One region of the Paenibacillus sepulcri genome, then DNA from elsewhere that is predicted to be linked to it. Evidence: riboswitches for the same ligand, from Rfam matches in the RefSeq annotation. Region 1 holds a riboswitch; each other region holds the start of a gene.
The links. A riboswitch is a leader RNA that binds a small molecule or an ion and turns the genes downstream of it on or off. The one in region 1 is predicted to bind thiamine pyrophosphate.

Region 2: linked by a shared signal. The riboswitch ahead of thiC (phosphomethylpyrimidine synthase ThiC) and the one ahead of ACFOLF_RS05000 (ABC transporter substrate-binding protein) in region 1 are both predicted to bind thiamine pyrophosphate.
Region 3: linked by a shared signal. The riboswitch ahead of ACFOLF_RS30730 (thiamine phosphate synthase) and the one ahead of ACFOLF_RS05000 (ABC transporter substrate-binding protein) in region 1 are both predicted to bind thiamine pyrophosphate.

Annotation. Positions count from the first base shown of each region.
Region 1 covers NZ_JBHRUP010000001.1:1,109,360-1,112,638, forward strand. Annotated here, with positions in the region: gene ACFOLF_RS04990 (ABC transporter permease) at 1-73, opposite strand, end outside; gene ACFOLF_RS04995 (thiamine-binding protein) at 63-365, opposite strand; gene ACFOLF_RS05000 (ABC transporter substrate-binding protein) at 416-1,486, opposite strand; TPP riboswitch at 1,669-1,780, opposite strand; gene ACFOLF_RS05005 (hypothetical protein) at 2,008-2,418, shown strand; gene ACFOLF_RS05010 (glycosyltransferase) at 2,497-3,279, shown strand, end outside.
Region 2 covers NZ_JBHRUP010000001.1:6,349,632-6,352,910, reverse strand. Annotated here, with positions in the region: gene thiC (phosphomethylpyrimidine synthase ThiC) at 1-1,331, opposite strand, end outside; TPP riboswitch at 1,758-1,865, opposite strand; gene ACFOLF_RS27660 (hypothetical protein) at 1,914-3,279, opposite strand, start outside.
Region 3 covers NZ_JBHRUP010000001.1:7,073,064-7,076,342, reverse strand. Annotated here, with positions in the region: gene ACFOLF_RS30745 (thiazole synthase) at 1-10, opposite strand, end outside; gene thiS (sulfur carrier protein ThiS) at 12-215, opposite strand; gene thiO (glycine oxidase ThiO) at 199-1,353, opposite strand; gene ACFOLF_RS30730 (thiamine phosphate synthase) at 1,337-1,972, opposite strand; TPP riboswitch at 2,090-2,191, opposite strand; gene ACFOLF_RS30725 (hypothetical protein) at 2,337-3,279, opposite strand, start outside.

The DNA of each region.
Region 1 (3,279 bases):
CCGCCTGCCACAACACAATAAAAACAGCCAATACAATTACAGGAGGCCCATATTTGCGAAGCTTACTGACCATCTGGATATTTCTCCAGCAGCCTGCCCATGGACGCGCCGCTTTCGGGATTATAGTACACTTTGATTTGTGAGATTACGGATGGGCAACCCATCACGGTCATCGCATCATTCATCTCCTGCACGATAGACAGCAGATGATTCAATTCCCCTTCCATCGTCGTTTCAAGCGGCGCTACACGGTAAGGCACGCCTGATGCTTTAATAATCTCGATGGCACGGTCCACATACGGGATGACGCTTTCCCCTCCAGGTGTATGCGGCAGTATTTGAATGCTTAATAAGGCGTTCGCCATGTCGTTTCCTTCCCCTTTCGCTATTTTGAGTTCCCTCCGGCCTTTATCGGTTATTCAGGCAAAAATTCGTTTGTGAAGGCTTTATCCGCCTCGAGTTTTTTATCCAGCAGCTTATGCTCAAACATCCAGTCGGCATAATTCGTCCATACTTCCGGTTTTTGCTCCCCCCAGCGGGCTGCATCATCCTGATAGCGCGGGCTGAGCCATTTCTGGCTGGCCCGGACCAGATCGGCGTTCAGATCCGGCTCCGCCTTGATCAGAATTTCCGCCGCATCCTCGGGATGATCGATCGCAAAGATATACCCTTCGGATGCTCCGGCTACGAATGCTTTTACAATGTCGCTGCGCTCGGCAATCATCTTCTCATTCGTTTCCAGCACAGGCGTATAATAGTCCAGCTTGTCGCTGTAATCGGTCAAGTAAATCATGTTGATTTTATCCCCGCGAAGCTCGGCCTCCACGCCGGTCCATGCATAATAAATCCAGGCAAAATCAATGTTTTTCTTCACAGCGGTGAAGAAATCAGCATCGCCGATGTTCACGATTTTCACTTTGCCCGCATCCGCCTTCTGCTCCTGCATCAATGAATCGATGACGGCCTCCTCGGCCGGAGAGCCCCAGCCGCCATAGGTTTTACCCTCAAAATCGGTCGGCGTCTTGATATTCTTGTCCGCAGGCGAAGCGAAGCCCGAGGTGTTGTGCTGGATGACAGCGGCTATGGAAACCAGCGGCACACCCTGAATCCGCGCTTGTGTAATCCCTTCCTGATAACCTACTCCGAAATCCGCCGCGCCCGTGGCCACCATCGTGTCGGCACCGGCTTCGCCGGGTTGGATGATTTCCACATCAAGTCCATGGTTTTTGAAAAAACCGTTGTCCCGGGCTACATACAGCCCTGTATGATTCGTATTCGGCGTCCAGTCCAGCACGACCTTCACCTTCGTTAAGGCAGCGGTCTGTCCGGCATCCGTGTTGCCGGACTCCTGGCTGGCTCCGTCCGCATCCGCACCGCTGCTGTTTGTACCCGCCGCGTTGTCTGCCTGCTCCGTATTATTCTCTTTGGCTCCGCAGCCCGCGAGCGTGAGCAGCAGGATAAGCACCGCTATTCCCCATTTTGCCATTGTGAACCGTTTGTTTACTGCCATGATCTGCGCTGCTCCTCCCCAATATCGTTCAAGATAAGCGACAACTTCTTCACATAACCCCGATTTGTCCATAAGAAAAAGCGCCCTCCCGATGGAAGACGCTTGTAAACGGCTTTGTAAAATCCGCCCCCCTGCTTTCACTTAAAACCATGAAAACGGGCTGGCTACAATGCAATTCCTACGCTGGCATTATCCAGATCAGGTCAAAGGGTCGGGATTGTAACGGTATCCCCTCTCAGCCGGCCTACTCCAGCTCCCCATGTCATATTCAGTTATGTCGCATCTCCTATTATAGCAAACAATGCGCAAAATGCCACCTGAATGTTGACATATAACAGGTTGCTTGATCCGTTAAATATACGGGGGCCTTGTGGTGATTTTACAATCGTTTGCCTATCAGTCTCATAAAATCCGCAAATAGAGGCCATTCTTGGCCTACTCCATTACGGAGAACTTGGAATAGCATGTATGATCTACGAGGAAAGGGGGAAATCAGCATGGGAACTTTTCTTGATCAACGCAGCTCGATGAATGCGAATGCTTCCGGCTCCATCAACGTTGCGCTTACCGCAGCTCCGGCATTGTTCGGAGTTATCGGTCTGCAAACCCGCAGCGTCGCGAACCCGATTGTGGATCTTACAGGAACAATCGGATTCAGCGCTCTAGTTGCAGGTACCACCGTTGCTGTCCAGGTTGTTCGCGGAACCTTGATTACAGACACCATTATTTATTCCGCCATCTTCACAGCTGGTATTGCAGGCGTTAATACACGCAGCTTTACCGCACAAGACCTTTTGGCTCCCGCCGCTGCACAAACGACTTACTCTGCTTTTATAAGCAGTGCCGTCGTTGGTTCATCACGGGTCGGCCCCGAAGTGTTCTGGGGACTTGCCTCTTCAACGGTCTAATTCTTCAAAGAAGCTATACGGCCTAGACCGTGTAGCTTCATTTTTTACCTATTTGCGCACTGGAAAGGGTGGATTGAATTGATTTCGGTCAGTTTATGCATGATCGTGCGTAATGAAGAGAAGGTGATCGCACGATGTCTCGATTCGGTTGCGGATTTGATGGACGAAATCATTATCGTCGATACCGGATCGTCGGACCATACGAAAGAAATCGTATCCAGGTATACGAATCATATATACGACTTCGAATGGATTCACGATTTTGCCGCAGCCCGCAATTTTTCCTTCAGCCATGCTGCCAAGGATTATATTTGCTGGCTCGATGCGGATGATGTTTTCCTGGAGAAGGACCGGCAGGCGTTCCTGAAATTGAAAAACGACCTGACTTCCGATTACGATACGGTCCTGATGGATTACGTCCTGTCCCGGGACTTTCAGGGAAATGCCCAGCTGTTCACACGCCGCAACCGGCTGGTTAAACGTGCGCGCAGTTTTCAATGGGTCAACCCTGTGCATGAAGTGCTCGTTGTCGACGGCAGGGCGCTGTCTTCCGGCATTGAAGTTACCCACGCGCCAATGCGCGAGCATAAAGACCCGCTTCGGAATATTTCGATACTGGAAGAAACGATCCGCAAAGAACAGGGGAACATGAGCGCCCGGGTCCATTTCTATTATTCTAATGAGCTCATGGATCACAAACGCTGGGATGAGGCGATTGACAGCTATGAATCCTTCTTAAGGAGAGAAGTCGATTATTTTGAAGACCACCACGCAGCCTGCGGACAGCTTGCGCATTGTTATCATGCAAAAGGCGATGCGAAGAAGGAACTGCAGAGCCTGCTCAAATCCTTCGAGTATGAC
Region 2 (3,279 bases), 5.2 Mb from region 1:
CCAAGCCAGCCTATCATCGCCGCCCCGATAGCCGAAGTGATATGGTCGTAGCCCGGAGCAATATCCGTCGTCAGCGGACCCAGTGTATAGAATGGCGCCTCCCGGCACACCTTCAATTGACGCTCCATATTCTCCTGGATCAGATGCATCGGAACATGGCCGGGGCCTTCGATCATCACCTGCACTTCATGTTTCCATGCAGCTTGAGCCAGCTCGCCAAGAGTATCCAGCTCTCCGAATTGAGCCTCGTCGTTGGCATCTGCAATGGAGCCGGGACGCAGCCCGTCGCCGAGAGAGAATGAAACATCATATTGTTTCATAATTTCGCAAATTTCTTCAAAATGCGTATACAGAAAGTTCTCGCGTTGATGCGCCAGGCACCATGCCGCCATAATCGACCCGCCCCGCGAAACAATCCCCGTTACCCGCTTGGCCGTAAGCGGAATGTAACGCAGCAGCAGACCCGCATGAATGGTAAAATAATCTACCCCTTGCTCGGCCTGCTCGATCAGAGTATCGCGGTACACCTCCCAGCTCAGATCCTCCGCCTTTCCGTTCACCTTTTCCAGCGCCTGATAGATAGGCACTGTGCCGACCGGAACCGGCGAGTTTCGCACGACCCATTCGCGGGTTGTATGAATGTTCCTGCCCGTGGAGAGATCCATGACCGTATCGGCGCCCCAGCGGGTGGCCCATGTCATTTTCTCCACTTCCTCCTCGATGGATGAGGCAACGGCTGAATTACCGATGTTGGCATTGATCTTGACGTGGAAGCGGCGCCCGATAATCATCGGTTCGCTCTCCGGATGATTGATATTCGCCGGTATAATAGCTCTTCCTGCCGCTACCTCGCTTCGCACAAGCTCTGCCTCTACCCCTTCACGAACAGCAATAAATGCCATCTCCGGCGTAATGATTCCCCTGCGGGCATAAAATAATTGGGTCACATTGCGCCCGCGGACAGCTCTTAGCGGTGTGTGGTTTAAAGCCGGGTACGGTTCTGCTCCTTGGCTGCCTGCCGCTTTCTCCGAGTGGAAACCGTTATCAAGCGGCTGAATCACACGCCCTTCATAGCGCTCCACATCTCCCCGATCTTCAATCCATGACCGGCGAAGAGCCGGCAGACCCTTGCGCACATCGGCCCGATAAGCGGAATCCGTGTACGGACCGCTGGAATCATATACCCGAACCGGTTCGTTCATCTGCACCTCACCGCTTCTACTGATACTCGGCGACAGTTCAATCTCCCTCATCGGCACCCGTACATCCGAACGGCTTCCTTGCACATACACTTTGCGACTGCCCGGCAATGCTCCAGCCATGATCGTCATATCAAAAAACCTCCCAAGGTAATTTGGATAATCCCCTAGGAGGCTCGCAAGGTACAGCGGCATAGACGGTGCGGAAAAATTGGAACGAGCCAAGGGCAGGCTGTTCCCTGTCCTATCAGTTCCCGGTATGAGCAGGCTTCAGCCCGTTCACCGACAGCATTCCTTGACACACTACATGCTGGAGCGAACCAGGAAGAATCCGTTCTGCCGTCCTTTGCGGCTGAGCAAATTTCTTCCCTTGGACCGTATAGAAATTTATAGGAGTGAAGCTTATAAATTCTATAAGGTTAAAAAAACCGCTCCGGCATGGGAGCGGTTTGAATGCGGCAATTTCCATCCGGCATATGAAGACTATGCTTCATTGTCCGAATAAGTGAGGCATCCTGTCTATGCGAAAAGACATTTGCATAGATCCAGCCCATAATCGCACAGACAAGCCCACTTTCCTACGCTGGCATAACCCAGATCAGGTTCAAAGGGACCAAAGCGATCAGCGCTTTATCTCAGCCCATGCGGGCGCCCCTAGTGGATTTCCTAGTACGACTATATCGCGTGAACGCACACGCAGTCAACTTATAATGTTCAATTTCTTCGATGAATGCCAACCGTCTGCTGCACATTGCCTGCAACCGTGACGGTTACGTAGTCTGTCTTCATGGTCCCGTTGTTGTAAGTAGAGGTGAACGTAAACGTCAGCGGTCCATCCTCCAGCTTCTCGAAGCTTTCATCCCACATACTCCCGCTCCAGCTGGTCCGCCGCGCGTTCGCGGCATCCAGATGGGTCGTGAAGCCGTTCATTGTCACCTCAACAGTATTCGCTTGGGTAGTTGTAACCGTATCGGTCGTTTGGGCATGCAGCACAAACTTCTCACCTGCCCAAAAGACCTCATAACCGCGCGGGCTGTCTGCATCGCCGTTTTGATTCATATTGTATTCTCTGCGGCGCTGGTCCCACAAATCCGTATGCATCACCTGACCCTTGACGTCAAGCGGCAGCACCGGTATGTCCTTGCGCACCACAACCGGCGGCGCTTGGCCGTCCTGGACCGTAAGCTCGACTTTATATTTCCCTGCCTTGTCTCCTCTGAAACCTGGCCCGGTGTGACCATAGGGACTATTAAGAAAGGAGTTGAAGGTTTGTGAGCCTCCCTCCGGATCCTTGACAATATAGATAACCTGTAAGGTATCCAGGTCGGGATCGTCAATGGTATGGCTGATCCGGATCGAATCCCCTTCATACACCGGTTTGGGGGTCCAGTCAAAATCGGCTGCAGGCGGCCGGTTCGTTTCGATATAGAAGTATTTCGGATCGCTCCAATTGCTCCAGTCATAGCCGTCATACACACGGATTATGACATACATGTACACATGCTCAGGCAGGTCGACAGTTGGCCGCCAAGAGAGTTCCCGGCCCGGCTTGATATCCGTATCCCGATACAGCTCTCCGCCATATTTGAAAATCTGAAGCTGGTATCGGGTTTGCAAATCTCCGTCAGCATCCGCATAATTCCATTGAAACGCCGGCCGGAATTCCGTTAGCTTCGCCGGATTATTCTGATCCGTGCTTTCAGGCACTGTAATCCGGGCTTGCGGTATCTGGTTGTATATCGTGACCTGCCCGTTGTACTGCGCCTCGGCTCCTGCCGAATCCTGCACGACCTGCCGGATATTGAAGGTGCCGAGTGTGTTGAACACCTTGCTCCAGAATGTCCGTGACGTGCTCTGCAATAATTCCCCATCGCCAGTTGTCATATTGCGAATGTAGTACGCATGCGGCAGGTTCTCCCGTCCACCATCCTCGGCATCATAGGCCCTAGAATCCATAACAACCGGAACGTTGCGGAAAGTATTCACATAGCTCGTCGTGAATCCGGGAACCGGCGGCGTATTGGGTGTCGGTATTGTGGAGATATCCAGGGATATGACGGTGTAATCCGACCATGCGCCA
Region 3 (3,279 bases), 6.0 Mb from region 1:
TCTTCAACATATCAGCCACCTCCTACAAAATGGACAATCTCAATACGGTCTCCGTCCGACAGACGGGTATCCTGGTGAGCGGACTTTTCCAGAATGCTCTGGTTCCACTCTACAATTACTACCTTCTCCTCCAAACCGAAATGACGGAGCAGGTCGTGCACGGATGCTAAAGTACCGGGCACTTCAACGTTCTCGCCATTAATGTGCAAATTCATCCTGGTTCATCGCTCCTTTCATGTCCATCTGCCGGTCCAATCGAAAAGCGTCGAGATAATCGGCCTCTGCCGCTTTACCCTCCGCCCAATCAGCGGCCAATTGCCCGGTAATGGGACTAAGCAGTATGCCATTGCGATAGTGGCCGGCCGCCACGTACAAGCCCCGCAGCTCCTTATGCTCCCCCAGGAAAGGCAATCCGTCCGCAGTCTGCGGCCGCAGTCCCGACCAGGCTTTTTCCCATTCCGCATGCACAATATCCGGAACCAGCAGCTTGGCGGCTTCGAGGAGTTTGCCAATCCCCCCCAGCGTGACTTTGCGGTCATAGGAATGCTCTCTCATCGTGGCTCCGACAATAAGCCGTCCGCCCTTCTTGGGAACGAGATAACAATCATCGCCGAAGATCGTCGCCTGCACCAGCGGAGCATGGGTAAGCACCGAGAAGCATTCTCCCTGAACAGGGAAAACAGGACTTGAAAGTCCAGCCTGCTCCATAAGCGGCCCGCTCCAGGTGCCGGAGGCAATGACGACGCGGCTGCCGTACAAGGTTGTGTCCCGAATGCGGACTCCGCATACAGAGCCCTGCTCCAGAACAAGCGATTGAACCTCCGCATATTCCCGTATATCCGCTCCCAGCGCCGCGGCCGCCTTGGCAAAAGCAAGGGAAAGCTCCGGGGCCAGCACATGCCCGTCCTCTTCAACAAGCATGGCGCCCAGAATATCCGGGGCAAGCGCCCGCTCGAGCTTGCGAACCTCACGACCGGTCAGCCAGCTTGCCTGTTGCCCCGCTTTGCGCTGAAATTCGATCGCATGCTGAAGCTCGTTCATCTGCGCGACGGTTGTGGCGATGCGCAGCAGCCCCTTGCGCTCCAGTCCGATATCAATTCCGCTGAGCTCTCGAAGCTGGGCGGCAAGTGAGGGGAAGAGCGCGCGGCTGCGGAGGGCCAGCTCGAATAAAGGCCCCGCTTCGTTGATTTCCGCCTGTGCGGCAAGCATGCCGGCAGCGGCATTGGAGGCCTGCCCGGCAAGCCGGTCACGCTCCAGCAGCACAACCTTCATGCCTCTTGCCGCCATATGGTAAGCGATCGAGCTTCCAATCACCCCTCCGCCCACAATGATCGCATCAAACATTTTCGTCATCTGATTCGTCTCCTCGTCTGTTCAAAGCTTCGGCATACTGCAAGGCGGCTCCCATAGGATCCGCCGCCTGCATAATGCCCGACAGCACCGCTACACCCGCTGCTCCTGCTGCCCGGACCTGCTGCACGCGCTCCGGATTAATTCCGCCAATGGCGATTACGGGTATATCTGCGCTCCGGACCATATGCGCCAGAGCACCGATCCCTCTCGGCTCCTGCCCCAGCTTGGAAGCCGTTGCGAATATATGACCATAAATCAGGAAATCCGCTCCCTGCTGCCCGGCCACGACAGACTCCTCTATTCCATGCACGGAGCAGCCCAGCCGAAGTCCGGGAAAAGCCATTCTGGCTTCCCGTACGCCCAGACTGCGGAAGGATAGCTGAGCGCCCTGCAGCCGGGCGGCCCATGCTACATCGATCCGGTCATTAATCATTATTTTCCCGGCCGGAACGCCTTCGGCCAGCAGAGCTTGCACCCCCTGCCACAGCTCGGAAGCATTCCTCGCCGGTTCCCGCAGATGAAAGGAAGTCACATACGGATGAATCTTCCCGGCAGTCTTCGCATAGGCTTCCAGATCCTGCCGGCCATCCGAAATTATATGTAATTCCAATGCCGTCAAACGTTCACCGCCCTCCCAGACTACGGTATGGATAAAAACACAAAAAAGACCGCCCTCCAGATAAGAAGGCGGCCCTGTTCAACTAGGCAATAGCATACTTATTCATATGCCGATAGACCAATCGTGAGACCACTTCCCTACGCTGGTATTACCCAGATCAGGTGCAAAGGGTTTGAATTCATCTTCAATCTCAGCCATTCGGCTCCCCTAGTGATACATCCTATGCAATTGGCTTTATACTATCACGAATGCTAGAAAAAGCAAATAAAAATCTGTTGGAAGGCTGCAAATATGCGGGTCCAACCTTATGCGGCCAGGAAGAAGCCGCATCTGAAAGGGCAAGCGTTAAGACATTATTTCCCTCTCAATACCCGCCGGCATACGGGCTTTTCGGCTCTGCTCCCTGATGGTCGAACTTCGCCATATAGGCCCCTCTCTTCTCGACTGTTTCTGCCGAGGAAGTCATCGCCTGCTTCAGATCCCCTTTATGCACGTCATTCACGATCCAGCGCTGTCCGAAACCGGCATGCACCACTTCGTCGGCCCAGTCGAAGTCCTGGAAGGTCGTCATGAGCGGATCCCGGGCAATGTCGCGGCAAAATTCCCATTCCTCGCGCTTGCCAGGCGGATATTTCATCGCCGCTTTCTCAATGGCAATCGTCAGATGCGTATAGGCCTCGTCCGGCTCGAACAGCTGCAGCGTCATGTCCAGCCAGCCCGTCCAGTTCGGCTTGTCGTAAATATCATAGCCCTTGACGCGCAGCGCCGCTTCGCCGAACCAGGAATGTCTGACCTCGTCCCAGGCATGCCTGGCGGTATCGAGGTAGAACTCCCATGGCTTGCCTTCGGATTGAAAGTGGACGCAGGCAACCGCTTCCGCCGGAGACATCTCGAAGAAGCGCGTAAACATCATCATTTCGAATCGGCCCGCCTCGGAGTCCTCGAACTGAAATTCCTTGAATTTGCTCACTGCGCTGCGGAACCGCTCGTCGCGCGTGCTGGAAGCAGGCAGCTCGAATAGCTGGGCGGCAACCGCAAGCTCGGGATCGGGCTCCTCCTTGGCGAGATCCCCGTCAATCCCTCCGGCTGCAGCCAGCAAATTACGAAGGTATTCGACCCAGCGGTCGGCATCGGCCACCATTTTCTCAGTGGCATCGGCCGTGAAATGCCGTACGGCCTCATTCCCCCACTCCAGCTGCTCCTCCCGGTCCATCAATTGATGCTTCAATAAATGAATCGTCGGCTCATCGACAATGGGCTGGGCGCTTGCCATATATGCCCGCGCAGAGCGGATTTGATCCGGTTTC